Regions from separate parts of the Streptomyces sp. NPDC060184 genome, predicted to be linked through region 1. Evidence: riboswitches for the same ligand, from Rfam matches in the RefSeq annotation. Region 1 holds a riboswitch; each other region holds the start of a gene.
The links. Region 1 has a riboswitch for cyclic di-AMP ahead of ACFWEE_RS12155 (M23 family metallopeptidase). Riboswitches for the same ligand answer to the same signal wherever they lie in the genome.
Positions count from the first base shown of each region.

Region 2: another riboswitch for cyclic di-AMP. It lies ahead of ACFWEE_RS29630 (C40 family peptidase); the one in region 1 lies ahead of ACFWEE_RS12155 (M23 family metallopeptidase).
Region 3: another riboswitch for cyclic di-AMP. It lies ahead of ACFWEE_RS00065 (M23 family metallopeptidase); the one in region 1 lies ahead of ACFWEE_RS12155 (M23 family metallopeptidase).

Region 1 covers NZ_JBHWYX010000014.1:53,384-62,727, forward strand. The annotation lists gene ACFWEE_RS12140 (GNAT family N-acetyltransferase) at 1-1,371, opposite strand, end outside; gene ACFWEE_RS12145 (HPr family phosphocarrier protein) at 1,885-2,166, shown strand; gene ACFWEE_RS12150 (GntR family transcriptional regulator) at 2,335-3,030, opposite strand; gene ACFWEE_RS12155 (M23 family metallopeptidase) at 3,305-4,069, opposite strand; cyclic di-AMP (ydaO/yuaA leader) riboswitch at 4,082-4,250, opposite strand; gene ACFWEE_RS12160 (M16 family metallopeptidase) at 4,463-5,845, opposite strand; gene ACFWEE_RS12165 (M16 family metallopeptidase) at 5,872-7,239, opposite strand; gene ACFWEE_RS12170 (DNA topoisomerase (ATP-hydrolyzing) subunit A) at 7,633-9,344, shown strand, end outside.
Region 2 covers NZ_JBHWYX010000061.1:20,541-29,884, forward strand. The annotation lists gene bioB (biotin synthase BioB) at 1-1,090, opposite strand, end outside; gene ACFWEE_RS29610 (8-amino-7-oxononanoate synthase) at 1,235-2,383, shown strand; gene ACFWEE_RS29615 (DUF397 domain-containing protein) at 2,452-2,670, opposite strand; gene ACFWEE_RS29620 (helix-turn-helix domain-containing protein) at 2,712-3,581, opposite strand; gene ACFWEE_RS29625 (ATP-binding protein) at 3,810-4,241, shown strand; gene ACFWEE_RS29630 (C40 family peptidase) at 4,348-4,818, opposite strand; cyclic di-AMP (ydaO/yuaA leader) riboswitch at 4,847-4,925, opposite strand; gene ACFWEE_RS29635 (hypothetical protein) at 5,375-6,319, opposite strand; gene ACFWEE_RS29640 (hypothetical protein) at 6,418-6,726, opposite strand; gene ACFWEE_RS29645 (urease subunit gamma) at 7,253-7,555, shown strand; gene ACFWEE_RS29650 (urease subunit beta) at 7,564-7,875, shown strand; gene ACFWEE_RS29655 (urease subunit alpha) at 7,868-9,344, shown strand, end outside.
Region 3 covers NZ_JBHWYX010000001.1:18,542-27,885, reverse strand. The annotation lists gene hisC (histidinol-phosphate transaminase) at 1-614, opposite strand, end outside; gene ACFWEE_RS00095 (hypothetical protein) at 797-1,609, opposite strand; gene ACFWEE_RS00090 (hypothetical protein) at 1,875-2,249, opposite strand; gene ACFWEE_RS00085 (GntR family transcriptional regulator) at 2,397-3,158, shown strand; gene ACFWEE_RS00080 (hypothetical protein) at 3,263-3,715, opposite strand; tRNA gene ACFWEE_RS00075 (tRNA-Met) at 4,147-4,220, shown strand; gene ACFWEE_RS00070 (PP2C family protein-serine/threonine phosphatase) at 4,745-5,872, shown strand; cyclic di-AMP (ydaO/yuaA leader) riboswitch at 6,208-6,360, shown strand; gene ACFWEE_RS00065 (M23 family metallopeptidase) at 6,372-7,427, shown strand; gene ACFWEE_RS00060 (aldo/keto reductase) at 7,646-8,593, shown strand; gene ACFWEE_RS00055 (PrsW family intramembrane metalloprotease) at 8,601-9,344, opposite strand, start outside.

The sequences.
Region 1 (9,344 bases):
GCCGCTGTGCCGGGCGCCCTTGACCACCACGACCGGTTTCACGGCGGCGGTGCGGCGGGCGAGCCGGGTGAACTTGCGCGGGTTGCCGATTGATTCCAGGTAGAGCAGGGCGACGTCGGTGTCGGGGTCGTCGAACCAGTACTGGAGGAAGTCGTTGCCGGAGATGTCGGCGCGGTTCCCGGCCGAGATGAAGGTGGAGAGCGCGGCGCCGCGCCGGTGGAGTCCGGAGAGGAGCGCGATGCCGATGGCGCCGGACTGGGTGAAGAGGCCGATGCGGCCGGGCGCGGGCGATTCGGGGGCGAGCGAGGCGTTCATCCGGACGGCGCCGGAGGTGTTGATGACGCCGAAGGCGTTCGGTCCGATGAGCCGCATGCCGTAGGAACGCGCCTGGCGCAGCAGTGCGCGCTGGCGCTCGCGGCCCTCGGCTCCCCGCTCGGCGTAGTCGGCGGAGAGGACGACCAGGCCCCGCACCCCGTGCTCCCCGCAGTCCGCGACGGCTTCGGGGACCCGTTCGGCGGGGACGGCGATGACCGCGAGGTCGACCGGTTCACCGATGGAGCCCACCGAGCGGTGCGCGGGGGCCCCGTCGACGCTGTCCTGATCGGGGGCGAAGGCGTGGTTGACGGCGTACAGGCGCCCGGTGAAGCCGGAGTGCCGGAGGTTGCGGAGCACGGTCCGCCCCACGCCGCCCGGGGCGCGGCCGGTGCCGACCACGGCCACCGAGGCGGGGGACAGCAGCCGCTGGACGGAGCGGGCTTCGGCGCGCTGTTCGCGGGCGCGCTGCACGGCGAGCGATTCCGCGGTGGGTTCGATGTCGAGCGTGAGGTGGACCGCGCCGTCCTCGAAGCTCCGCTGCTGGGTGTAGCCGGCGTCCCGGAAGACCTTGATCATCTTCGTGTTGGCGGGCAGCACCTCGGCGGCGAACCGCCGGATGCCCCGCTCCCTGGCGACCGCGGCGATGTGTTCGAGCAGCACGGAGGCGACACCACGGCCCTGGTGGGCGTCCTGCACGAGGAAGGCGACCTCGGCCTCGTCGGCGGGCGCTGATGCGGGCCGGCCCCGGTCGTCGATCCGGTCGTAGCGGACGGTGGCGATGAACTCCCCTCCCACCGTGGCGGCCAGCCCCACCCGGTCGACGTAGTCGTGGTGGGTGAAGCGGTGGACGTCCCGGTCGGAGAGACGGGGGTAGGGGGCGAAGAAGCGGTAGAACTTCGACTCGTCGGAGACCTGCTCGAAGAAGCTGACCAGCCGTCCGGCGTCGTCCGGGGTGATGGGCCCGATCCGGGCGGTGCCGCCGTCCCGCAGCACCACGTCCGCCTCCCAGTGGTCGGGGTACGCGTGATGCGGACTCTGTTCCGGCGTGGGCTGCATGGGCAAAGCCTACGGCGGTCCCGCACTCCGGGAAGGGTCCGCGCGGGCCGCCCCGCGCGCTCGGCGCGTCGTCCGGACGGCCGCCCGCCCGTACCGCCGCGGGCGCGGTGTCCCCGCGACCGCCCGCGCGACCGGCCCTGCCACTGCCCGTACGACAGGCCCCGCCGCTGCCCGTCGGGCTGCCCGTCCGGCCGGGGGCCGGATACCCGTCCGGTCACCGTCCGACGGACCGTCCGGTCACCGCCCGACCGCCGTACGGACATGGTTCGACCGGTCGGGCGGTCACCTTTCGGCCGACCTCGGGACTGCCGTCCGGGGTGAGCGTCCCGGGCCGTACGGGCATCCGCGCGGCCGGGGGCCCGGGTCGCGGCGGATTCGGTGCCGGGGCAGGCTGGGAAGCCCACCGGGCGGCTCCGCCGCCGGGAGGGTACGCAGGTCCACGCCCCCATGACACAATGGTCTAGACAAATCAATTACCGGTCAGGACATCGCAGATTCACGAAGGGCAGAACCATGGTTGAGCGCCGCGTCAACGTCGGATGGGCCGAAGGCCTGCACGCCCGCCCCGCTTCCATCTTCGTCCGCGCCACCACGGCCTCCGGGGTCCCGGTGACGATCGCCAAGGCCGACGGCAGCCCGGTCAACGCCGCGTCGATGCTCGCGGTTCTCGGGCTGGGCGTGGAAGGCGGCGAGGAGATCGTGCTCGCCTCCGAGGCGGAGGGCGCGGACGCCGCGCTGGACCGACTGGCCAAGCTGGTCACCGAGGGGCTCGACGAGCTTCCCGAAACAGTCTGAATCCCCCTTCCGCCGGACTCCGCGACGGAATTCCCCGCTCGACCGGGCCGCACCGCTCCTCATGGACGGGGCGGCTCAGTCATTTCCCGGGCAGCCGTGAGGACTGGAATTCCGACAGCACGAGAAAGCGGCTGCAATTCGCTCTGCTATTTGTATACGGCGCGATTGTTAATGACGGGCACCCGAGGTGTTTACGGGATGTTGCAAAGTGCTCACCCGGGACTGCTTCACCGCCCGCGCCGGGCGCCGCGGCCGGTGCGCGGCCAGCGAGCGTTCCGCGTGCTGGGCGGCCAGACCCCTGGCCCGCTCCGCGTCCCCCCGGGCCACCGCGTCCACCAGGGCGCCGTGTTCGGCCCACGACTCGACGGGGCGGACCGGCTGTTCGACGGCGTACATCCAGGCGATCTTGTGCCGGAGCTGGGTCAGCAGGGCGATGAGACCGGGACTGCCGGAAGCCTGGGCGAGCGTCTCGTGGAACCAGCCGCCCAGCGAGCGCAAGTCCTCCCCCTCGCCCCGGCGGGCCCGCTCCTGCCCCAGCTTGACCAGTCCGCGCAGGACCTTGAGGTGCGCCTCGGTGCGGCGCTGCGCGGCCCGGGCCGCACCCAGCGGTTCCAGCAGGAGCTTCACCTCCAGGAGGTCGGCCGCCTCCTGCTCCGTCGGTTCCGCGACGCAGGCGCCGGCGTGTCGGCGCGTGACCACGAACCCCTCCGACTCCAGGGTCCGCAGCGCTTCGCGCACGGGCACGCGGGAGACGCCGTAGCGCCGCGCCAGAAGCTCCTCGGTGAGGCGGCTGCCGCGTTCGTAGACGCCCGAGACGATGTCGTCACGGATTGCCGTGCATACCGAGTGCGCGGGAATGCGCATGTCCGAACCTCCGCCTTAATCCCCGCGAAACGCGGCCGATCGAAGCCTGCACCGTGACTCTATTGCAATCTGAGTGAATTTCCGATGGCGTACCGGAATTCGCACATATCTTTTGCCTGCGGAGCGGGCGGCCGTAGGGGTTTCGGGTGATATGCCGAAGCCCCGGCACGGGCCGGGGCGTCGGGACGATCAGGAGGGTGCGCGACCGCTCCCGTACGGCGGTACCGCGGGACGGGCGGCGGTACACCGGGCCGGGACGGTGCGGCGGCGGGGCTCAGACGGTGAGGCCGCGGGCCCGCAGATACGCCACGGGGTCCATGTCGGTGCCGTACTCCGGGCCGGTGCGCGCCTCGAAGTGCAGGTGCGGGCCGGTCGCGTTGCCGGTGGCGCCGGAGAGGCCGATCCGCTCCCCGGAGGAGACGTGCTGGCCGACGAAGACGCCGAGGGAGGAGAGGTGGCCGTACTGGGTGTACGTGCCGTCCGTCATCCGCAGCACGATGTTGTTGCCGTACGCGCCGCCCCAGCCGGCCTCCACGACGGTCCCCGCGCCCACGGCGAGGACGGGGGTGCCGGTGGCGGCGTGGAAGTCGACGCCCGAGTGGCTGCCGGAGGACCAGAGCGAACCGCTCGACTGGTAGCCGGTGCTGACGTAGGAGCCCGCGATGGGCAGGTGGAAGGAGTTCAGGCGGGCGCGCTCGGCGGCGCGGGCGGCGCGCGCCTTCTCCTCGCGTGCCTCCCTCGCCCGTGCGGCTGCTTCGGCCTTCGCCTTCGCCGCGGCCTTCGCCCTGGCCTCCGCGCCGCGCTGCTGGGCCGCCGCCTGGTCGGCTATCCGGTCCGCGATGGAGTCGCCGAGCACCACGGCCCCGATGAGGCCGGTCGTACCGGGCGACGGGACGGTGGAGTCGGCGGCGAGGGCCGGGGAGGCCATCGAGCCGACGACGCCGGTGGCGGCGAGCGCCGCGACGCCGGCGAACCTGGCGGTGGAGCGCGTCAGACGGCCCGGGGCGCGATGCGTCCCGGTGGCACGGGTGAACGCCATGGAGGAGCGGGTCCTTTCCTTCCTTCTCGCCTACCGGGTTAGCTGACGGGTTCGGAGCAGGAAGGTCTCCTACGGGCGTTCGCGCCTCTCACGAGACGCGGGTGCCCGATTCACCCCAGGGACTTCACGGGTCCCCGGCTCCCCAGGCTCGCGCCTGACGGGGACTCGGCGATGACTGTCCGGCACCGCGAGTGCGGCACACAGTCGACGGACAGCCGGATCGACGCTAGGCCGCGGCGCTTTCGATCACCAAACGGACAGGGGGTTTTGTAGCGCATCCCACAGGGCAGAAAGTCATGCTTCATGGCAAAGGGGACAAACACCGCGACCCCGGCGGGATCTCTCCCACCGGGGTCACGGCCGGGACGTGCGCGGCCCGTGGTTGACGGCCGGTCAGCCGTTCACGACCGTCACCTCGCCGATGCCGAGCGCACGGACGGGATCGGCGATCTGCGCCGCGTCGCCCACCAGGATCGTCACCAGCCGGTCCACCGGGAAGGCGTTGACCACCGCGGCGGTCGCCTCGACGGTGCCGGTCTCGGCGAGCCGCGCGTACAGGTGCGCCTGGAAGTCGTCGGGCAGCTGCTGCTCGACCTGGTCGGCGAGGGTCGCCGCGACGGACGCGGCCGTCTCGAACTTGAGCGGGGCCACCCCCACGAGGTTCTGCACGGCGGTCTCGCGCTCCGCGTCGGTCAGCCCGTCCGCCGCGAGAGTCCGCAGGACCTTCCAGAGGTCGTCGAGCGCGGGGCCCGTGGACTCGGTGTCCACCGAGCCGCTGATGGCCAGCATCGCCGCACCGGCGGGGCCGGAGTCCGCACCGCCGGCCGTGGAACGGAGCACCTGGGCGAAGGCGCGTACGCCGTAGGTGTAGCCCTTCTCCTCACGCAGCACCCGGTCGAGCCGCGAGGTGAGTGTGCCGCCGAGGCAGTACGTCCCGAGGACCTGGGCGGGCCACACGCTGTCGTGCCGGTCCGCGCCGATACGGCCGATGAGCAGCTGCGTCTGCACGGCTCCCGGGCGGTTCACGATGACCACGCGGCCGGTGTCGTCCGCGGTGATCGGCGCCACCGGGCGGGGGCTGCCGGCGTCGCCCGACCAGTCGCCGAGGGTGTCGGCGAGCAGGGCGTCCAGGTCGATGCCGGTGAGGTCGCCGACGACGACCGCGACCGCGGTGGCGGGGCGGACGTGGGCGTCGTAGAAGGCGCGCACGGCGGCGGAGTCGATCCGCCGCACGGTGTCCTCGGTGCCCAGACGCGGGCGCGACATCCGGGCGGTGGCCGGGAACAGCTCCTTGGAGAGCTGCTTGGCGGCACGGCGCGCGGGGTTGGCCTGCTCGTGCGGGATCTCGTCGAGGCGGTTGCCCACCAGCCGCTCGATCTCGCTGTCCGCGAAGGCCGGGGCCCGCAGCGCCTCGGCGACCAGTCCGAGCGCCTTGGCCAGCCGGGAGGCGGGCACCTCCAGCGAGACCCGGACGCCCGGGTGGTCGGCGTGCGCGTCGAGCGTGGCGCCACAGCGCTCCAGCTCGGCGGCGAACTCCTCCGCGCTGTGCTTGTCGGTCCCCTCGGAGAGGGCGCGCGCCATGATGGTGGCGACGCCGTCCAAGCCCTCGGGCTCGGCGTCGAGCGGCGCTTCGAGGTGGATCTCGACCGCGACGACCTGCTGGCCGGGGCGGTGGCTGCGGAGCACGGTCAGCCCGTTGGGCAGGGTGCCGCGCTCGGGGGCCGGGAAGGCCCAGGGGCGTGCGGTACCCGGGGTGGGCTGCGGGTGGAAGTCCATGGATACTCCAGTCACGGTGGCGTCGCTCACTTGGCGGCCTCCTCGTGGGCGTCGGTGTCCGCGCCGTCCTCGGCACCGGTCTCGTCGGCCGGTTCGACCGGCTCGTAGACCAGCACGGCACGGTTGTCGGGACGCAGCGTGGCCGCGGCGACCTTCCGCACCTCGTCGGCGGTGATGTCCAGGACGCGCCCCACGGCCGTCAGCGCGAGCTGCGGGTCGCCGAACAGCACGGCGAAGCGGCAGAGTTCGTCGGCGCGGCCGGCGACCGTGCCGAGACGGTCCAGCCACTCGCGCTCCAACTGTGCCTGCGCGCGTTCCATCTCCTCCGGCGTGGGGCCCTCGGCGGCGAACCGCGCCAGCTCCTCGTCGACCGCGGCCTCGATGCTCTCGACCTCCACGCCACCGGACGTCTTGACGTCCAGCCAGCCCAGCGAGGGCGCGCCGGCCAGCCGCAGCAGCCCGAACCCGGCGGCCACCGCCGTACGGTCACGGCGCACCAGCCGGTTGTGCAGCCGGGAGGACTCGCCGCCGCCGAGCACGGTCAGGGCCAGGTCGGCGGCGTCCGCCTCGCGGGTGCCGTCGTGCGGCAGCCGGTAGGCGGCCATCAGCGCGCGGGCCGGGACCTCCTCGTGCACCACTTCGCGCAACTGACCGCCGATGGTGCCGGGGAGCGAGCCGTCGCGCGGGGGCTTCTTGCCGTCGTGGGACGGGATGGAGCCGAAGTACTTCTCGATCCAGGCGAGGGTCTCCTCGGGGTCGATGTCGCCGACGACCGAGAGCACCGCGTTGTTGGGCGCGTAGTACGTACGGAAGAACGTCCGCGCGTCCTCCAGCGTCGCCGCGTCCAGGTCGGCCATGGAGCCGATCGGCGTGTGGTGGTACGGGTGACCCTCCGGGTAGGCGAGGGCGGTGAGCCGCTCGAACGCGGTGCCGTACGGGACGTTGTCGTACCGCTGGCGGCGCTCGTTCTTGACGACGTCCCGCTGGTTCTCCATCGACTCCTCGTCGAGCGCGGCGAGGAGCGAGCCCATCCGGTCGGCCTCCAGCCAGAGCGCGAGCTCCAGCTGGTGGGTCGGCATGGTCTCGAAGTAGTTGGTGCGCTCGAAACTCGTCGTGCCGTTGAGCGAACCGCCGGCGCCCTGGACGAGCTCGAAGTGGCCGTTCCCCTTGACCTGCTTCGATCCCTGGAACATCAGGTGCTCGAAGAGGTGCGCGAGGCCGGTCCGCCCCTCCACCTCGTGGCGGGAGCCGACGTCGTACCAGAGGCAGACCGCGGCGACCGGGGTCAGATGGTCCTCGGAGAGCACCACGCGCAGGCCATTGGCCAGACGGTGCTCGGTCGCTGTCAGGCCGCCGGAGCCGGCCTGTGCGGTGGCCGTGTGACCCATGGGCATGTACGTCCCTTCGATCGCGGTACTGGACTTTCTGCCAGACCTGCCACTGTAAGCAAGCGCACGGGTACCTGGCGAAGTTCCCGTTCCTTCGATGTTGTGCTCGTTGGTTTGTTCTTGACGCCTGATGTTGACGCGCGGTGCGGGCGCCCGCGTGCCGGGGCCGGTCCGTAAGGATGGTCCCGCGCTCCGGTACGGCCTCCCGCGCGACCGCCGTGACGGGCTTCGTCACGGCGTGGGCGACGGCCGGGGAACCCGTGGGAACGGGCGCCCCCGCGGGTCCCGGCGGGCCGCTTGGGACGGGTCGAGGTCGGCACTGTCGGCGGGGCGGTCCACAATGGTCCGCGTCAGAACCTCAGGTTGCCCGACAGAATCTGTGAAGGAGTCGCAGCCGCGATGGCCCGCCGCAGCACGAAAACCCCGCCGCCGGACGACTTCGAGGAGAAGATCCTCGACATCGACGTCGTCGACGAAATGCAGGGCTCCTTCCTCGAGTACGCGTACTCGGTGATCTACTCCCGGGCCCTGCCCGACGCGCGCGACGGCATGAAGCCCGTGCACCGCCGCATCGTGTCCCAGATGAACGAGATGGGGCTGCGCCCCGACCGCGGGTACGTCAAGTGCGCCCGCGTGGTCGGCGAAGTCATGGGCAAGCTCCACCCGCACGGTGACGCGTCGATCTACGACGCCCTGGTGCGCATGGCGCAGCCGTTCTCCATGCGGCTCCCGCTGGTGGACGGACACGGCAACTTCGGCTCCCTCGGCAACGACGACCCGCCGGCCGCCATGCGGTACACCGAGTGCCGCATGGCCGACGCCACGTCCCTGATGACGGAGTCGATCGACGAGGACACCGTCGACTTCCAGGCGAACTACGACGGCCAGGAGCAGGAGCCCGTCGTCCTCCCGGCCGCCTACCCGAACCTGCTGGTCAACGGCGCGTCCGGGATCGCGGTCGGCATGGCGACCAACATGCCCCCGCACAACCTCGGCGAGGTCGTCGCCGCAGCGCGCCACCTCATCCGGTACCCGAACGCCGACCTCGAAGCGCTGATGCGGTTCGTCCCTGGCCCCGACCTGCCGACCGGTGGCCGGATCGTCGGCCTGAGCGGCATCAAGGACGCCTACGCCGCCGGGCGCGGCACGTTCAAGATCCGGGCGACGGTCGCCGTGGAGAACGTCACCGCGCGCCGCAAGGGCCTCGTCGTCACCGAACTGCCCTTCACGGTCGGTCCGGAGAAGGTCATCTCGAAGATCAAGGACCTGGTCTCGTCGAAGAAGCTCCAGGGCATCGCCGACGTCAAGGACCTCACCGACCGCGCGCACGGACTGCGCCTGGTCATCGAGATCAAGAACGGCTTCGTGCCGGAGGCCGTGCTGGAGCAGCTCTACAAGCTGACGCCGATGGAGGAGTCCTTCGGCATCAACAACGTCGCGCTCGTCGACGGACAGCCGCTCACCCTGGGGCTCAAGGAGCTCCTGGAGGTCTACCTCGACCACCGCTTCGAGGTCGTGCGCCGGCGCAGCGAGTTCCGCCGCACCAAGCGGCGCGACCGGCTGCACCTGGTGGAGGGGCTGCTCGTCGCCCTCGTCGACATCGACGAGGTCATCCGGATCATCCGGGACAGCGACAACTCCTCGGCCGCGAAGGAGCGGCTCATGGAGCGCTTCTCGCTGAGCGAGATCCAGACGCAGTACATCCTGGACACCCCGCTGCGCAGGCTGACCCGGTTCGACCGGATCGAGCTGGAGAGCGAGCGCGACCGGCTCAACTCCGAGATCGAGGCGCTGACCACGATCCTGGAGTCCGACGCCGAGCTGCGCAAGCTCGTCTCCTCCGAACTGGCCGCGGTGGCCAAGAAGTTCGGCACCGACCGGCGCACGGTGCTGCTGGAGTCGGCGGGTTCGCAGGTCTCCGCCGTACCGCTGCAGGTCGCGGACGACCCGTGCCGGGTGCTGCTCTCCTCGACCGGTCTGCTCGCCCGGACGGCCAACGCCGACCCGGTCGCCGAGGACGAGGACGGCAAGCGCGCGAAGCACGACGTGATCGTGTCGGCCGTACCGGCCACGGCGCGCGGCGAGGTGGGGGCGGTGACCTCCACCGGACG
Region 2 (9,344 bases), on a different contig from region 1:
ACGGGGCGCAACCGCCGCCCTCAGCCGCGCCGCCGCAGCCGTCGGAGTCCGCATGCCCCCCGCATCCCGCGCCCGCGCCGGCCGTGGCCCGGTGGCCGGGCAGCGTCGTGGTGTCCGCGCCCTCCACCTCGAACCCGGCGTCGGCGATCATGTCGAGATCCGCCTGCCCCGCCTGCCCCTCACTGGTCAGATAGTCACCCAGGAAGATCGAGTTGACCAGGTGCAGCGCGAGCGGCTGCATCGACCGCAGGTGTACCTCACGGCCACCGGCGAGCCGCACCTCCACGTCCGGGCAGACGAACCGCACCATCGCGAGAATCCGCAGGCACCGCTGGGGCGTCAGGTTCCACTCCTTGGCGAGCGGAGTGCCCTCGAACGGGATCAGGAAGTTCACCGGCACGGAGTCGGGGTCGAGCCCGCGGAGGGCGAAGACCACGTCGATCAGGTCCTCGTCGCTCTCGCCCATGCCCGCGATCAGCCCGGAGCAGGCGGACAGCCCCGCCCCCTGGGCATGCCGCACGGTCTCCACCCGGTCGGCATAGGTGTGGGTGGTGGTGATGTCGCCGTAGGTGGCCTCGGAGGTGTTGAGGTTGTGGTTGTAGGCGTCCGCACCCGCCGAACGCAGCTTCTCCGCCTGCCCGTCGGAGAGCAGGCCGAGACAGGCGCACACCTCGACGCCCTCGTTCTCGTCCTTGATCGCCTCGATGGTCCGGGAGACCCGCTCCACGTCACGGTCGGTGGGGCCCCGGCCGCTCGCCACCAGGCAGACCCGCTTGGCGCCCCCGGCCACCCCGGCGGCTGCCGCGCGTGACGCCTCGTCGGGCTTCAGCCAGGAGTACTTGAGAATGCCCGCCTCGGAGCCGAGCCGCTGCGAGCAGTACGAGCAGTCCTCCGGGCACAGGCCCGACTTGAGGTTGACCAGGTAGTTGAGTTTCACCCGGCGGCCGAACCACTGCCGTCGCACTCTGCCCGCGGCGGCCACCAGGTCGAGCAGTTCGTCGTCGGAGGTCGCCAGTACGGCGAGCGCTTCTTCACGGGTCGGCAGTTCGCGCCGCAACCCCTTGTCCACCAGCGTGCTCAACAGGTCCATGGCGTCGATCCTGACGCACACCACGGCCATCGGCCAAGGAGGAACCCGACAGGAGAGAGAGGGAGCATGTGTGTGTATTGCCACACCCTGACCGGCTGCGCCCCCGGCTACCCTCTGTGAGCTGCCTACAAAAGGGACCCCCCGATGGCCTTCACCCCGTTCGACTGGACCGAGGAGGAGTCCGGCCGCCGCGCCGCCGCCGGACTCGTCCGCACGCTGCGCCCGCGACCTGCCGGAACCGAGGTACTGGACCTCGCGAGCAACGACTACCTCGGGCTCACCCGGCACCCCGAGGTGACCGGGGCGGCGGCCGGGGCGGCCCGGAAGTGGGGTGCGGGCGCCACGGGCTCACGCCTGGTCACCGGCTCCACCGACCTCCACGCGGAACTCGAAAGCGAACTCGCCGACTTCTGCGGCTTCGAGGCAGCCCTGGTGTTCTCCTCCGGCTACGCGGCGAACCTGGCCGCGCTCACCGCTCTCTCCCGCGCCGACGGCCTCATCGTCTCCGACGCGGCCAACCACGCCTCGATCGTGGACGGTTGCCGACTGGCCCGCGCGCGGACCGAGGTGGTGGCGCACGCCGACCCCGAGGCGGTCCGCAAGGCGCTGGAGTCCCGCACCGGACCGGCGCTGGTGGTCTCCGACTCGGTCTTCTCCGTCGACGGGGACGCCGCCCCGCTCGCCGCCCTCGCCGCCGTCTGCCGGAGCACGGGCGCCGGACTGGTCGTCGACGACGCGCACGGTCTCGGGGTGCTCGGAGCGGGCGGCCGGGGCGCCCCGGCCGCCTGCGGGCTGGCGGGCGACGAGGGGCTGGTGGCCACGCTCACCCTCTCCAAGTCCCTGGGCAGCCAGGGCGGCGCGATCCTGGGACCCGCGTCGGTGATCCGTCATCTCGTCAACACGGCCCGTACGTTCATCTTCGACACCGGGCTGGCACCCGCCTCCGCCGGGGCCGCGCTCGCGAGCCTCGCGGTGCTGCGCAGGGAGCCGGAACGCGCCGTCCGGGTGCGCGAGGTCGCCACCCGGATGTACGAGCGGCTGACTGCGGAGGGGCTGAGTGCGGCCCGCCCGGACGCCGCCGTCGTCTCCGTGCGGGCGCCTTCCCCCGAGTCGGCGGTCCGCTGGGCGGCGGACTGCCGGGAGGCCGGCCTCGCGGTGGGATGCTTCCGCCCGCCGTCGGTCCCGGACGGCGTCTCGCGCCTGCGGCTCACCGCCCGGGCCGACCTGACGGACGACCGCGTCGACACCGCCCTGGACACGATCGTCCGTACGGCTCCGAGGGGCACCGCCTGACCGGAGAGCGGAGGCCCGCCCGGGGCGCCGCGGCCGGTGCGCTCGCGGCGGTCCCGGGTCCGGTGCGCTCAGCCCCGCGCCCCGTCCGTGCCGGGGTCCTGGAGACCGGACACGAACGCGCTCCAGGCGGGTGCGGAGAAGGACAGACGGGCCCGGTCCACGTCCTTGGAATCGCGCACGGAGAGCAGGGTCGGTCCGACTACCGCCGTCTCCACGCAGTTGTTCATACCGGTGCTGCGACTGCTGCGGCGCCACGGGACGGCGGGCGGTGCCGGGCGTTCGGGCATGGTGCTCCTTCGGGTCGGTGGACGCTGCCGGGCCGACGGCGCTACGCGCGGCCCGCGTCCTGGCGGCCGATCGCCGTGATGAGGTCCCGCGACCGCTCGGGCGAGAGTGCGCGTTCCCGCATGGTGCGGAAGGCGGAACCGTACGCCTCCAGATCTTCTTTCCGCTCCAGATAGTGACTACGCGTCAAGTGGTCGAGAACGACCACATCCAGAGCCGAAGTTGTCGGAAAAGAGAAGATGACGAAGGGGCCGGTCAGTCCGACGTACCCACCGGCGCTGAACGGAACCAACTGGATCTCCACGTGCGGAAGTTCCGACATGTGCGCGAGATGGTCGAGCTGGGCGCGCATCACGCGCCGCCCGCCCACCTCGCGCCGCAGCACCGCCTCGTCGAGCACGGCGGTGAGCCGGAGCGGGGCCTCGCACCGCAGCACCGACTGGCGGGCGAGCCGTACCTCGACCAGGGCGTCCAGATGGTCCCCCGCTATGCCGTCCAGTGCGGACTCGGTGACCGACCGCGCGTAGTCGGCGGTCTGGAGCAGTCCGGGGACCACCGAGGTCTCCAGCGTCCTCGCGGTCTCGGCCTGCGCCTCCAGAGCGATGAAGTCGCGGTACTGCGGCGGAATGACGCCCCGGTAGGCGTGCCACCAGCCCGTGTCCCGGCCGTCCGCCGACCCGGCCAGTGCCGAGAGGAGGGTGCGCAGTTCGGGATCGACGACGGCGTACGCGTCGAGCAGCCGGCCGACGTCGGCCGGGGACACGCCGCTCGCGCCCGTCTCGATCCTGCTCACCTTCGACTGGTGCCAGCCGAGCAGCGAGGCCGCCTGTTGGCTGGTGAGTCCCGACGAGTGGCGCAGACTCCTCAGCTCTTCCCCGAGTTTGCGACGGCGCACGACGGGGCCGTTGCCCATTCCGGTCTCCTTCCGCCGGGCGCGGCACGGCCGACCGCTCCGTCGGCCGACCTGGAAGCCAGTGTGCCGAATGTTCGAGCTCCGGTGAGCCGGAGTTCACCGCATTGAGCGATAGATATATGCATATCTCGGCAGATCGTGCTTGCGCGGGGTCCGGCGGTGGCACTCTGGCGCCAGGCACAATCCGGGCCGATAGGGGTCGGCCGGGCGGAAAGGGACGGCGTCGCCATGGCAGATCATCAGGAAGCACATGTCACCCTGCCGAGCGATCCGGTGTCGGTGTCCGCGGCCCGCAGACACGTGGCCCGCGTACTCGCGGAGTGGGGCATGCGCGACGACACGGAGGACACCGGGACGATCCTGCTGATCGTCTCGGAGCTCGCGACCAACGCGGTCCTGCACACACTCGGCCAGTCGCCCACGTTCACGGTGCGGCTGGTGCTCGACCGGGACGAGGAACTGAGGCTGGAGGTGACGGACAGCCACCCCCGGTGGCCCAGAAGGCTGCCCCCGGCCGTACAACGGGACAACGGGCGCGGCCTGGCGATCATCCGGGTCCTGGCCAGGGAGTGCGGCGGCCGGTTCGGCGTCACTCCGACCGAGGACGGCGGCAAGACCGTGTGGGTCGTGCTGCCGTGGTCCGTACCGGTGCGGGGCTGACGCCGCACCCGGCCCGGACGGGGCGGCCGTGCGACCCGGCGGGGTCGTCGCGCGTCGCCGCGTCCGGGCCGGGCGCCGCACACCGGCGGCACGGGCCCGGTGTACGTCAGCGCACCCGTCCGTACCAGACCCGCTTCGTCCAGATCCGCTCCAGCCGCACCACGGCACCGGTCTTCGGGGAGTGCCAGATCTTGCCGTTTCCGGCGTAGATGCCCACGTGGTACACGCTGCGACCGCTGTGGAAGAAGACCAGGTCGCCCCTCCTGCGCTGCGAGGAGGTGATGTGGCGCGTCTTGTTGTACTGCTGCTGCGCCGTGCGGGGCAGCTTCTTGCCGACCCGCTTGAACGAGTAGAGCGTCAGCCCGGAGCAGTCGAACCGCCGGGGGCCGGTGGCGCCCCACTGATAGGGGGAGCCCTTCTTGGACGCGGCGACCCGGAGCGCCTTCGTCGACTGGGCGGCGGCCTCGGCGTCGGAGACCAGGCCGGGGGCCAGCATGGTCGAGCTGAGGGCCAGAGTGAGGACCGAGGCCGTACCGGCCCGGGTGAGCAGAGACGGGACATGAACCTGCGCAGTCATGCGCAACCCTTCGTCAGCCGCCTGTGAAAGATGACCTGTCGGGTTCGGGCTGGCGAAGTCGCCCGGCCGCATGTCGCGGCTTCACCCCGAGGGACGGCCGGTTGCCCGGTCGGCCCGTAGTGCTCGGGTCCTCCACTCCTGCCGATCCACTCCTGTCGACCCGTCATCCGCTCGGCGGCAGGACTCGGCGTCCGCGCGGACCGCCCCGTCGGGGTGGCGGGGGCTTGTCGTCCCAGGGATCTTGACCCAGGCCGTGCGGGATTTTCGAGGTGGCAGAGGAGGTGAGGACGGTCGGCCGACGTTGCGCCGGGAGAGTGGGGGAGCGTCCGGCGCGGCCGGGGGCGCGCACCCCGGGCGCCTCCACCGCGGCTGCGCAGTGCGGTACTTGGGGCACGGGGAGGGCACCGGGGAGCGCAAATCGGGAGGGAGGCCCGGCGGGCCGAAACCCTGCGCCGAACGGGCGGAAAATCGGAAATTCATCACGGGCGTGTCGCCGGAAGCGGAGAAACGGCTCCGGTCCGGCCCGGATCCCGTGCGGGGTCGCCGTCGCCGAGTCCTACGGGGTCCTCCGGCGGATCGGGTGGCCGTCCGGGCCGGCGGTGAGCCAGGACCCGTCCCCGAGCGGCTGGATGTCGTAGGGATTCTCGCCGTGTGCGTCGAAGACGCCTCGGACCTCGCCGGTCCGCGCGTCGACGCGGGTGTGGCGGAACCACTCCTCCATGTCCTCGGTCTCGCCGACGACGGTGACGACGACGGTGTCCGGGTCCAGGTAGCCGCCGCTCCACTCCACGAAGACCTCGTCCGGATCGTGCCCGAGGGCCTCGACGGAGAGGGAGAACGTCACTTCGCCGCCGGGGTACGCGTGGACGGCCATGTCGGTCTGGGAGTGGTCGACCGTCATGAAGTGCCGCCCGTCCGGCGACAGACCGATGAGAACCCTGTCGTCCCAGGGATAGCGGAAGAGGTTCATCCGCCCACCCGACACCGACGCCCGGTGGATGACCGATCCGTCCTGTCCCTCGCCCACGTCGAGGAGGACTTCGCCGCTCGCCCGGTGCGCGAGCTGGGTACCACCGTGCCCGACCGTGTCCAGATCCGCCTGCCCGAGTACCGCTCCGGTTCCCGCGTCCAGGGCGACCCACTGGTCCGGGCGGTCGCGCCCGGCCATGGCGTCGGGCCGGTAGACCCAGACCGTGAGTCCGTCGGACGAGAGGGCGCAGCCGGGGCGGTGCCCGAACCGCTCGTCCGACTCGGGTTCGAACTCCGACCGCCAGAGTTCGGTCCCCGCGGCCGTTACGCAGACGGCAGCGCTCAGAGTCGTGTAGAAGACCTGATGAAGGCCGGTGGGAGCGGTGTGCTCGACGACCTCGTCCCCGGCCGACGGCCGGAAGACCCTGGCGGGCGACAGAGCACCCCAGGCGTCGGCGGTCGGCTCGTAGGCGCATATGTCCCCGCCGACGAGCCGGGTGAGGGGCCGCAGGGGCCCGGTGGAGCGATTCATGTTCAGGAGCGTACGGAACATGATCGGCCGACATCGCCGTGGCCGGGGCCGGGGCCGAGGCGGGGGCGCCGGTCGCCTTCCGGCGCGGACCGGGCCCGTCAACTCGCTCTCCCGGGCGGTACGGAGACCCGCCCCGCCCGCCGCTCCCCGTCCAGCGCGCGCAGCGCCCGGGCCAGCGTGGCCGCGTGGATCCGGTCCTCGCCGCGCTCGTGCATCAGCGCCAAGGCGTCCCGCAGTGTCGCGGCGTGCGAGGCCAGCGCCTGGGCGGCCCGCAGCGCCGCGTAGGTGTCGCTGCCCCGGGCCGGGTTGATCCGGCCCACCTGGTCGAGGACGGCGAGGTAACGGTCGATGAACTCGGCCTCCGCGTGGGTCAGTGCGGGCAGGGACGGCAACTCCGGCGGCAGCATGGGGACTCACCTCGTGGGGCGCTGTGGCGGGTACGCGGTGCGGTGCTCCCCGACGCGGCCGGACGGGCCGTGAGCGCGGTGGTTGCGGCGTCGAGGACGAAGGGGTCACGGCCGATGTCACCGGCGATGCCGTCGGCGACCCGCCCGACGGCCGCCCCCCACCGGTCCGGGCAGGGCGGGCTGCTGGATTACTACCCGTGCGACCGCCGGACCATGTCGGCCCCCGGACGCCCCCGGGCCGGTACGCGGTGCGCGCCCCGGCCCGGTGCGCGCCGTATACGAGGCGAGGAGGGTGCGGGCAGGCCGGCGGGACCGTTCCGGGGACGGTCCGGCCCGCCGGGGCCGTGCCCCCGTACCGGACGGTGTCGCCACGTGACCGGCCCAGTTAACGCGACGGAAAAACTTCCGCCCTAACGTGCGGTGTCTGGCCGGTGTGCCCGCATCGGCGGGCGACGAGCTGTCGTCGTCCGAGGCGGCTCCGCCGCGTCCAGGGACCCGACCGGGCGCGAGACGATGAGGTGGAAGCGTGCAACTCACCCCGCACGAGCAGGAGCGCCTGCTCATCCATGTGGCCGCCGACGTCGCCGGGAGACGCCGGGCGCGCGGGCTCCGGCTCAACCACCCGGAGGCGGTCGCGCTGATCACGTCGCACATCCTGGAGGGCGCGCGCGACGGGCGGACCGTCGCCGAACTCATGGCGTCCGGACGGAAGGTGCTCACCCGCGCCGACGTCATGGACGGCATCCCCGAGATGATCCACGACGTCCAGGTGGAGGCCACCTTCCCGGACGGCACCAAACTCGTCACCGTCCACGATCCGATCGTCTGAGGGGCGCCGTGATTCCCGGAGAGATCCTGTACGCGGACGGGGCCGTGCCGATCAACGAGGGCCGGCCGGTCACCCGGATCACCGTCCTCAACGCGGCCGACCGCCCCGTCCAGGTCGGCTCGCACTACCACTTCGCCGAGGCCAATCCCGGCCTCGACTTCGACCGGGGGGCCGCCCACGGCCTGCGGCTGAACATCGCCGCCGGGACGGCCGTGCGCTTCGAGCCCGGCATCCCCGTGGACGTCGAACTCGTCCCGCTCGCAGGCGCCCGCGTCGTCCCCGGCCTGCGTGGCGAAACCGGAGGTGCCCTCGATGGCTGAACTCGACCGTGCCGTCTACGCCGACCTGTTCGGCCCCACCACCGGCGACCGCATCCGGCTCGCCGACACCTCCCTGCTCGTGGAGATCGAGGAGGACCGCTCGGGCGGCCCCGGACGGGCCGGCGACGAGGCGGTGTTCGGCGGCGGCAAGGTGATCCGGGAGTCCATGGGACAGGCCCGCACCAGCCGCGCCGAGGGCGCCCCCGACACGGTCATCACCGGTGCGGTCGTCATCGACCACTGGGGGATCGTCAAGGCGGACGTCGGCATCCGCGACGGGCGCATCACCGGCATCGGCAAGGCCGGAAATCCCGACACCATGGACGGCGTCCACCCCGGGCTCGTCATCGGGCCCGAGACGGAGATCATCGCGGGGAACGGCAAGATCCTCACGGCGGGTGCCATCGACGCGCACGTCCACTTCATCTCGCCGACCCTGGTGGACCAGGCGCTGTCGTCCGGGATCACCACCCTCGTCGGCGGCGGAACCGGGCCCGCCGAGGGCACCAAGGCGACCACCGTCACCCCCGGCTCCTGGCACCTCGCCCGGATGTTCGCGTCGCTGGAGGCGTACCCCGTCAACATCGGGCTCCTCGGCAAGGGCAACACCATGTCCCACGAGGCCATGCGCGCCCAACTGCGCGGCGGTGCGCTCGGGTTCAAGATCCACGAGGACTGGGGGGCGACGCCCGCCGTCATCGACGCCTGCCTGCGGGTCTGCGAGGAGAGCGGCGCCCAGCTCGCCATCCACACGGACACCCTCAACGAGGCCGGTTTCGTGGCGGACACCCTCGCCGCCATCGCGGGCCGCACGATCCACGCGTACCACACCGAGGGGGCCGGAGGCGGGCACGCGCCCGACATCATCACCGTCGTCTCGGAGCCGTACGTCCTGCCCAGCTCCACCAACCCGACCCGCCCGCACACCGTCAACACCATCGAGGAACACCTCGACATGCTGATGGTCTGCCACCACCTCAACCCGGCCGTTCCCGAGGACCTCGCGTTCGCCGAGTCCCGTATCCGGCCCTCCACCATCGCCGCCGAGGACATCCTGCACGACCTCGGCGCCATCTCGATCATCTCCTCCGACTCCCAGGCCATGGGGCGGATCGGCGAGGTCGTCCTGCGTACCTGGCAGACCGCGCACGTCATGAAGGCGCGCCGGGGCGCACTCCCCGGCGACGGTGCGGCCGACAACCACCGGGTGCGTCGCTATGTCGCCAAGTACACGATCAACCCGGCGGTGGCGCAGGGGCTCGACCGCGAGATCGGCTCGGTCGAGACCGGCAAGCTCGCCGACCTCGTCCTCTGGGACCCCGCCTTCTTCGGGGTGAAGCCCCAACTGGTCATCAAGGGAGGGCAGATCGCGTACGCGCAGATGGGCGACGCCAACGCGTCCATCCCGACACCCCAACCGGTCCTGCCGAGGCCGATGTTCGGTGCCACCGGCAGGGCTCCCGCCTCCA
Region 3 (9,344 bases), on a different contig from region 1:
TAGTCGTCGTCCCGGACGAACTCGATGTACGCCTCGTCCAGGACCACCAGCACGTCGGAGGGGACCCGGTCCAGGAACCGTTCCAACTCCGCCCGGCGGACGATGGTTCCGGTGGGGTTGTTGGGATTGCAGACGAAGACGAGCCTGGTGCGCGGGGTGATCGCCGCGGCCATCGCGTCGAGGTCGTGCACGGCCCGCGCGGTGAGCGGGACCCGGACGGAGTCCGCGCCCACGATCTGGGTGAGCACCGGGTACGCCTCGAACGACCGCCAGGCGAAGAGGACTTCGTCCCCGGGCTGGGCCGTCGCCTGGAGCAGCTGCTGGGTGACCCCCACCGAGCCGGTGCCGGTCGCGATGTGGGTCTCCGGCACGTCGAGGTATTTGGCGAGCTGCCGGACGAGGTCCCCGCACGCCGCGTCGGGGTAGCGGTTGATGCCGGCCGAGGCCGCTACCGCCCGTTCCACCACGCCGGGGAGCGGCGGGAACGGGTTCTCGTTGGAGGAGAGTTTGTAGGTGCGCTCGTGCTTCTGACCGGAGGAACTCACCGAGCGGCCCGGCCGGTAGGCGGGTATGAGTTCGAGATCCGGCCTCGTTCTGGGTTCCCGCTCGCCCACTTGGACGTCCTCCTCGATCCACGACTGCGATGAGCGGCCATGATCCGTTATTCTTCCGACCCGCTCAAGGTCCCGGCGCCGGCCGGCACGGTGTTCCCTGCCGTTCCTCCCGTCCGCCGGCCCGCGCGGTGTTCCCTGCCGCCGCCGTCCGCCACCGGTGGCCGGGCGGGCGCGCCGGTCCGTCAGCCGAGCATGCCCATCTCGTCGCTCCCGACCTCCACTTCGGCGTGCGGGACCGTGACCTCGACGGGACGTCCCAGGTCGGTGAAGGTCAAGGTGCTGACGGACGACCCGGCGGTCCCCATCTGGAGGGTCATCCGTATCCGGACCGCCCGTCCCTGCCTGTCCACCCACACGTCGACGGGCACGAAGATCTCGCCGTCCAGCAGGTCGCGCAGCTTCTCCGCGGTCTCCAGCGGCTCCTTCGCCATCCTCAGTGTCAGCGCCGCGTAGGGGAGTCGGCCGCGGTAGTGGGTGGCCGGAGCGGAACCCACCTTCTCCGTGCCGGACATGTCGAAGTCCGTTGCCATGGCTGCCTGTTCGAGCGTGTACTCCGGGTCGTTCGCGGGCGACCGCAGCATGTGCTGGGCCTCGATGGCGGACCGGTCGACGGCCGTCCATTCCAGCGTCTCCGCCCCCGCGGAGCCCCGCATGTAGACCTTCTCGTCGGTGAAGACCTCTTCGAACCGGGCCACCGAACCCACGCTGACGTCCGTGGTGCCCCGGTGGTGGGTGAAGTCGTACGTGCCCGCGCCGGAGAGGGTGTACGTCGCTTCCCCTCCCGTGCCCAACTCCGTGCGGTGCGCGGTGTGTGCCGTCGTGCGGCGGGTCGCGTCGACGGCGGCCAGGACGGTTCGTGTGGGATCGGCGCTCGCGCTCGGCGAGGGGGACCGGCTCTCCGCCGCGCGCGTCCCGTCCGTCGGCGTGGACGTACCGCATCCTCCCGCGAGCAGGGCGGCGCAGGCGAAGGTGAGGAAGAGGGCGCGGCGAGGCAAGACGGACTCCGGATGACGTGGAGCGGTGGTGTGCGACCCGATGCGGCACCCCTACCGCTCCGGCCAGCCTATGTATCTGTGTGAGCGCTGTGCGCGAGCGCCTTCCTGATGCGGTGGCCTCGGCTGCGGGCCGGGGGCCGGCAATCCGGGGAGCCGGGTGGGTGGGCGTAGGCGTCGGGGCGGGCGCCCGAGGCCGAGTGGCCCTGCGCCGTGATCACGGCAGGACCCGTGATGGCCCGGTCGCAGTCGACGCAGATGCGGGGGATCACTGGCGGGCCGCCCGCCACGCGCGGCTCAGCCGGGCGGCGATCTCGCACTCGGCCCGGTCCGAGCGGCAGGCCGCGCACTCGGAGGTGTGCGTGATCAGGGTGCGGTACTCCGCGTCTCCGGGGGCGGGGTTCCCGGCCGGTTCTGGCATGTCGGATCTCCTTGGTCTCGGAGCGGGGTGGTCGATCTCGGCCCACACCCGGGCGATGCCGTCGGCGCCGGCCTCGTGGCCGAAGCGGTCGCCGTGCGCCAGCGTCATGAGGATCGTGCTGTGGATGGCGCTGCTCAGCGGGGAGGGGAGGGCGGCGTCGACCCGGAACGCGCCGGGCGTCTCGGTCACCTGCGGCTCGGCGCCGGTCGCGGCGGCGAGCATGCCCGCAAGGGCAACAACGCGCGGCGGCACGGAGGGCATGGCTCTCCCCTGGATGAGGTCATCACGTTTCGTGATGCTGAATATTCAGCTTCGACCTGATGGGTTAGCTTTGTCAATGTCCGACTTCCACGGCTGGGAGCTGTGCATATGCCTCGCGACACCCCTTACCTTCAGGTGGCCGACGCCCTCCGTGACCGCATTCGGTCGGGCGAATGGGCCGTGGGCGACAAGCTGCCCAGCCGTGCCCGGATCGCCAAGGAGTACGAGGTCGGCGCATCCGTCGCGCAGCGTGCCATGGAGCGGCTCACCATCGAGGGCATCCTCGAAGGCCGCGCCGGGTCCGGCACGTACGTCCGCCGGCCGCGTGAGCGCGGGCGCATGATCCGTACCAAGAGCCCCGAACGCCACAGTCCCTCGTTCTTCCGTGCCGTTCTCAACGCCCAGGACCACGAGGGGACATGGGAGTCGCGCTCCGCCGCCCGCACGCCCGCGCCCGAGCGCATCGCGGAGCGGCTGGGCATCGAGCCCGGTGACCTCTGCGTCGTCACGGACTACGAGTTCCTCATGGAGGGGCTGCCCGTTCAGCTCTCCCGGAGCTGGGAACCGATGGCGATCACCGGGGACACCCCGGTCGTGCTTCCCGAGATGGGCCCGCACGCCGGGATCGGTGTGGTCGAACGGATGCGGTCGATCGGCGTCCGCGTCGTACGCGCCGTCGAGATCCCGCGTCCGGCCCGCGCCAATCAGGAGCAGGCAAACCTCCTCGGCATCAGCATCGGCGGTCTGATCACCGAGTTGGAGCGCACCTTCTACGACAGTGACGGCCGCCCGGTCGAGACCGCGGACATCGTGGTGCCGGACGTGCGGTGGGAGATCGCGTACGAGATCGCCGTCGAGCAGCGCGAGTAGGGGCTGTCCGTGCGGGCCCGGACGTGACGCCGCCCCCGCCGGGCCGTATGGCCGGGCGGGGGCGGCGTGCTTCGTGCTCCAGGGTGCTTCGTGCTCCAGGGTGGTCAGGCGACGGTCGGGGCCTTGGCCTCGGCCGACCCGGTCGTGGTCGCCCCGGTGGTGACTGCCTCGGTGGTGACCGGTTCGGTGGTGACTGCCTCGGCGGCAGCTGTCGGTCTCGCCGCACCGGCCGCCACGTCGGCCGTCACGTCGGCCGTCACGTCGGCCCGCGCGGCGGCTTCGGCCGCCGCCGCCCGGGCCGCCGACGCCGCCTTGCCCTGGTGGATCATCAGGCCGATGAAGCCCGCCAGGAAGCCGCTGATCAGACCGGATATCGCGTTGTTCAGTGCGTTGGTGCCCTCGCCGTCCGGCATGCCGATGAGGAAGTAGACCACCACCGCGCTCATCACGGCACCGGCGAGACCGCCGATGATCGCGCTCGCCGCCGAGGTGCGCACCCGGGCCCCGAGCGATGTGTCCGAGGGGGCGGAAGGGGCGGGAGTGGCAGAGGTGGTCATGGCGGAGTCCTCCAGGAGGGGCTGCGATGCGGGACCGGGGGCGCGGCCGGTGCCGGGGCAGGGCGAAACCGCCGCCTCGGGGGTACGCGTCCTCACGGGCAGCCCGCCGGTTCTGGGGGATGCAGCCATATCCTTGGCCAGAAGAGCACGCGTGGCAACTACCTGCCGTAAAAGCGTCGTTGAGCCATGAACTGCCACGCTTTGGGCCCAACTGGGGTGCTCTGTGGCCGCGATGGTGTGGCGCTCATGCGCCTGCGGGAGGAACGCACCCTGACCGGCGGGTGATTGCCGGTCCTCCGTGTTCCTTCCGGGTCCCGGTGCGTTCCTGTCGGCGCGCGTGCCGAGGAGGCGGTGCGGGCCGGCTTCCCGGACGGCCGTACGCCGGGGTGGTCAAGAGTCCGTTCAGGATGGCGTAGAGTTGTGTTCACCGACGCGGGGTGGAGCAGCTCGGTAGCTCGCTGGGCTCATAACCCAGAGGTCGCAGGTTCAAATCCTGTCCCCGCTACTGAAGGCCCGGGCCCGGCACGCACAGCGTGCCGGGCCCGAGTCGTTTCCGTGTGTGCGTGCGCGGCTCGTCGCCCGCTCGCACCCGGGTGCGGGCGTGGAAGCGATCCGGGTGTGGTCCCCGTGTGCGGTCGTGGACGCGGTCCCCGGGCGTAACGATCTGCCGGACCGGGCATGAACTGGTCCATCCAGGAAATGTCTCGCACGCCTGCGCGGTCCGTGCCGTCCGGCCGAACGTGTGGACGTGCGCCCGGACGTCCGGGGCAGCCGCTCCGCCGCTTCCGTGCGCGGCGCCGGGGTCGCCGTGCGCGGAACTCGTCGCCTCGCCGGTCCTGACCACCCGGCGTACACCGGCGCTGGGGGGCGCTCGAAAGGGAGTCGTGCGCTCCCCCCTATGGACGACGAGGGGTCGCCGCGCGGCGCGGTTCGGGCCAGCCTGGGCAGGGCGCGGTAGGTTCCGCAGCCGTGGCGGGACAGGGCAGGAGAAGCGCAGAGGTGGGGAAACCGCTGTACGAGCATGGCTGGATGGCCGGGGGTGTGGGCGCCCGGCGTTTCGTGCGGATGCTGCCTGCCCTGCTCATCGCCGGCGGACTCGTCTTCGACATCGCCTCACCGCCCCGCTTCACGGCGGTGCCCCTGTTCGTCGCCGCCCCCCTGATCGCCGCGCCGTTCGCCTCCCGGGCCGGAACCATCCGGATCGGTGTCGCCTCGCTCGCCGCCGTCATCGCGATGCGGGTGTACGTGGGCACCATCGGGCAGATCGTCCCCGTCATCGAGACGCTCACCGTCTTCACCGCGGCCGTGCTCGCGCTCGTCATCAACGGGGTCGTACGGCGCGGCAACGAGCAGCTCGCCTCGGCCCGGATCATCGCGGAGACGGCCATGCGCGCGGTGCTGCCCGTCCCCGCCGACCGGGTCGGCGGGCTCCATGTCGCCGCGCGCTACGAGGCGGCGCAGGCGGACGAGTACGTCGGCGGCGACCTCTTCGCCGTCGCGGACACCCCGTACGGCGTACGCCTCGTGCTCGGTGACGTACGCGGCAAGGGGCTCGACGCGGTCGAGGCGGTGGCGGTGATCATCGGCGCCTTCCGGGAGGCCGCCGAGCAGGAGGAGACGCTGGAGGGGGTGGCGCAGCGGCTGGAACGTGCCCTGGCCAGGGACGCCGCGCGGCGCGGCGGGCTGGACCCGGTGGAGGGGTTCGTCACCGCGGTGCTCGCCGAGGTCCCGGAGGGCTCGGCGACCTTGCGGATCGTCAACCGGGGGCACCCCGAGCCCCTGCTGCTCCATGCCGGAGGGGCGCTGGACGTGCTGCGGCCGAGCATGCCCGCGCTGCCCCTCGGCATGGCGCTGGGCGCCTGGCCGGACCGGGTGGACGAGTGGGAACTCCCGCCGGGCGCGACGCTGTTGACCTACACGGACGGGCTTTCCGAGGCGCGCGACCGGGCGGGTGTGTTCTACGACCCGGCGGAGCGGCTGCGCGGGCGGATCTTCCCCGGCCCCGACGAGCTGCTGACGGCGCTCACCGACGACGTCCGGCTGCACACCGGTGGCCGCTCGACGGACGACCTGGCGCTGCTGGCGGTCGCCCGGCCGGCGGAGGACCAGCCGGAGCGCCGGACCACCGTGCCGATCGTGGGCCGCGGGAACGGCTGACGCGGGCCCGCCGGCCGTCGCCCCGGGGCTTCCCCGAGCCGGCCCGTGGTTCTCCCGACCCCTCCCGTGGTTTTCCCGGGGTGCGCCCCGGCCCGTCGGGCGGACGCGGCGACGGTCCGTAGCAGAGCGGTGCCGCTCGATAACATATGACACACCGTCAGAAAAGCGGGGGCGCTCCGGCTGTCCGTAAGTCGCCCTGATGAGTGGTGATATGCCCTGGTAAATCCCGCCCCGAAGTGGGAATGATCAAGGGGAACAGCTTGGAATCGGAGCCGTCTGTCTATTAACGTTCGATAACGCAGCGCGGTCGTCCCAGCCGTCGTCAGAGACGGCGCCGTGCGCGAGCGCCGAATTCCGCAAGGGAACCGGGGAACCACTTCTTGGGGTGAATCGGACACCTGTGTCTCCTCGGAGACGTCAGGCGCCCGTAGGAGACCTTCCTGCTCCGAACCCGTCAGCTAACCCGGTAGGCGAGAAGGAAGGAAAGGAGTGCGCCTCCGTGGCGTCCAACCAGCCTGCCCCCGAAGCCCCGTCACCTTCTGCCACGCTCGACGGTTTCGGTTCCCCCGGCGACTCCGACAAGGCGTGGGAGGAATGGAACCCCACCGAGGATTCCCTCCGCCCCGTACGCGGCCGGCACCGTGTGGCCAAGCAGCGCGGTCTCGCGCGTAGTTCCACCGTCCTCGGGGTCGGCGTCATCGCGGCTGTCGGTGCGGGCGGCATGGCCACCGCGCAGAGCAAGCCGCCGGTCTCCATCTCTCTTCCCGATTCGCTCGCGGACAACCTTCCGGATGCCAAGTCCGTCCCCGGGCTGGGCGCTCTGATCACCGCGGTCGAGTCCGACGACACCCCCGAGCCGGTGGTGTCGGCCGCGCCGTTCACCACGGCCGGGCTCACCACGGCCGAGACCGAGCAGGGTGCCACCGACGCGGGTGAGGCCCTGCGCGCCCGCATCCTCCAGCAGGCCGAGCAGCAGCGGTCCGCCGCCGACGCGGACGCGAAGGCGGCCGAGGAAGCGGCGGCAGCCACCAAGGCCGCCACCGAGGCGAAGAAGCAGCAGGGCGAGGCGGAGGCGAAGGCCGCCGCGGAGAAGAAGGCGGCCGAGGAGGCCGCGGCGAAGAAGGCCGAGGCCGAGAGGCTCGCCAAGCTCGCCGCCAGTTACGCGCTCCCCACCTCCTCGTACACGATCACCTCCACCTTCGGCGAGGCCGGCACGATGTGGGCCTCCGGGCAGCACACCGGGCTCGACTTCGCCGCGCCGACCGGCACCCCGGTCAAGGCCGTGCACGGCGGAACGGTCAAGTCCGCGGGCTGGTCGGGCTCGTACGGGTACCGCACGGTCCTGGAGCTCGACGACGGTACGGAGATCTGGTACTGCCACCAGTCCTCCATGGACGTGGTCGTCGGCCAGCAGGTCAGCACCGGCGACACCATCGGCCGCGTCGGAGCCACCGGCAACGTCACCGGCCCGCACCTCCACCTCGAAGTCCACACCCCGGACGGCACCGGCATCGACCCGATGGCCTGGCTGACCGACAAGGGCCTCGCGGTCTGACGCTCCGCGTCCCCGAGCCCACCGAACCCCGGCAGCCCTGCCGCTCTTCCCCCCCCCAGGACGTCAGGGCTGCCGGTTCTCCCTCCCCCCGGAGCACGGACGCCGCGTACCCGCGAGGAGCGCGCCTCCGGCGGGGCCGGCCACGATCGGAGCCGTACCGGGATCACGAGCGGAGCTGTACCGGAATACGGGCCTCCGTCCGGTCCGTTGAACCGTTCATGACTTCATCTCTCCGCAAGCTCGGCACGGCCGGTGCCGAGGTCTTCCCCCTCGCCCTCGGCGGCAACGTCTTCGGCTGGACCGCCGACGAGGCGCAGTCCTTCGCGGTCCTCGACGCCTACACCGCGGCCGGCGGCAACTTCGTCGACACCGCCGACGCGTACTCGGCCTGGGCCCCCGGCAATCAGGGCGGCGAGTCCGAGACGCTCATCGGCGCGTGGCTCAAGTCCCGCGGCAACCGCGCGGACGTCGTCGTCGCCACCAAGGCCGGTGCCCACCCCGAGTACCGGGGGCTCGCACCCGCCACCGTCAGGCGCGCGGTGGAGGAGTCGCTGCGGCGCCTCGACACCGACTACATCGACCTCTACTACACGCACTACGACGACGAGAGCGTCCCGGTGGAGGAGATCGTCACCACCCTCGACCAGCTGGTGAAGGAGGGCAAGGTCCGCGAGATCGGCGCCTCCAACATCAGCCCCGAGCGCCTGCGCGCCTCCCTCGCGTTCTCCGAGCGCGAGGGACTGGCCCGTTACGTCGCCCTCCAGCCGCACTACAACCTGGTCTCCCGCGCCACCTACGAGGGTCCCGCGCAGGACCTCGCCGCCGAGACCGGTCTCGGCGCGGTCCCGTACTCCGCGCTGGCATCCGGCTTCCTCACCGGCAAGTACCGCCCCGGTACCCGGGTGGAGAGCGCCCGCGCCGAGAAGGCCGGCGCGCACCTGGACTCCGAGCGGGGGCGGAAGGTGCTGAGCGCGCTCGACGCCGTCGCCGAGGCGCACGGGGCCGAGATCGCCACCGTCGCGCTGGCCTGGCTCGCGTCCCGCCCCACGGTCGTGGCACCGATCGCCTCGGCGCGCACGCCCGAACAGCTCCCCGCGCTGCTCGCGGTCGCCGACCTCGCGCTGACCGACGAGGAACTGGACCGGCTCACCGAAGCCTCCGCCTGAGCACGCCTTACTGCGGCGGATGCAGATAGGGGTTGTGCCCGCCGTACTGCCGGTGCGGAGGCGGCTGTTCGTTGGCCGGGGCCGGGGCCGGGGCCGGGGCGGGGGCGGGGGCCGGGGGCGCGTACCCCCGGGCCGCGTGGGCCCCGTGCGCCGCGTGGGCTCCGTGCGCCCGGTGTCCCGCGTGCGCACCATGTGCGCCATGCGCCGTGTGGGCTCCGGCGCCGTACGGGACGGGCACCGGGCGGTGGACGGCGGGGCGGAACACGCTGCGGGCCGCCTGGCTCAGCGCGGGGGCGGCGACCTCGCGGCGCTCCCACAGGTGGTGCAGCAACTCCTGTTCGCGCGCCGCGAAGTCGGCGCCCACCGCACCGCGCCGGGCGTCCCGCCGCAGCGCGGCCAGCGAGGTCGCGAACGACTCGTACTCCGCGACGGCACGGGCCGCCGCCCGGCCCCTGGCCCGGTCCGACGCCCCGTGCCAGTGCCGCGCCAGGTCGCGCGCCATGCCCCGGGCACGCATCGAGCCCAGCGCGAGCGGCTCGGCCGGAGTGAGCCAGCCGGCCACCGCGTACGCCGGGAACTCGGCGGTGAGCGTCCGCAGTTCCCGTCTGCGCGACCAGATCGCCAGCCAGGTCAGCAGCCCGAACACGGGCATCATGAAGACGCCGTAGACCAGGTAGAAGCCGTACGGACGCCAGGTCGCCGAACCGTTCCACAGGGCGTGCATGCCCATCGCCAGCAGCAGCCCCAGCAC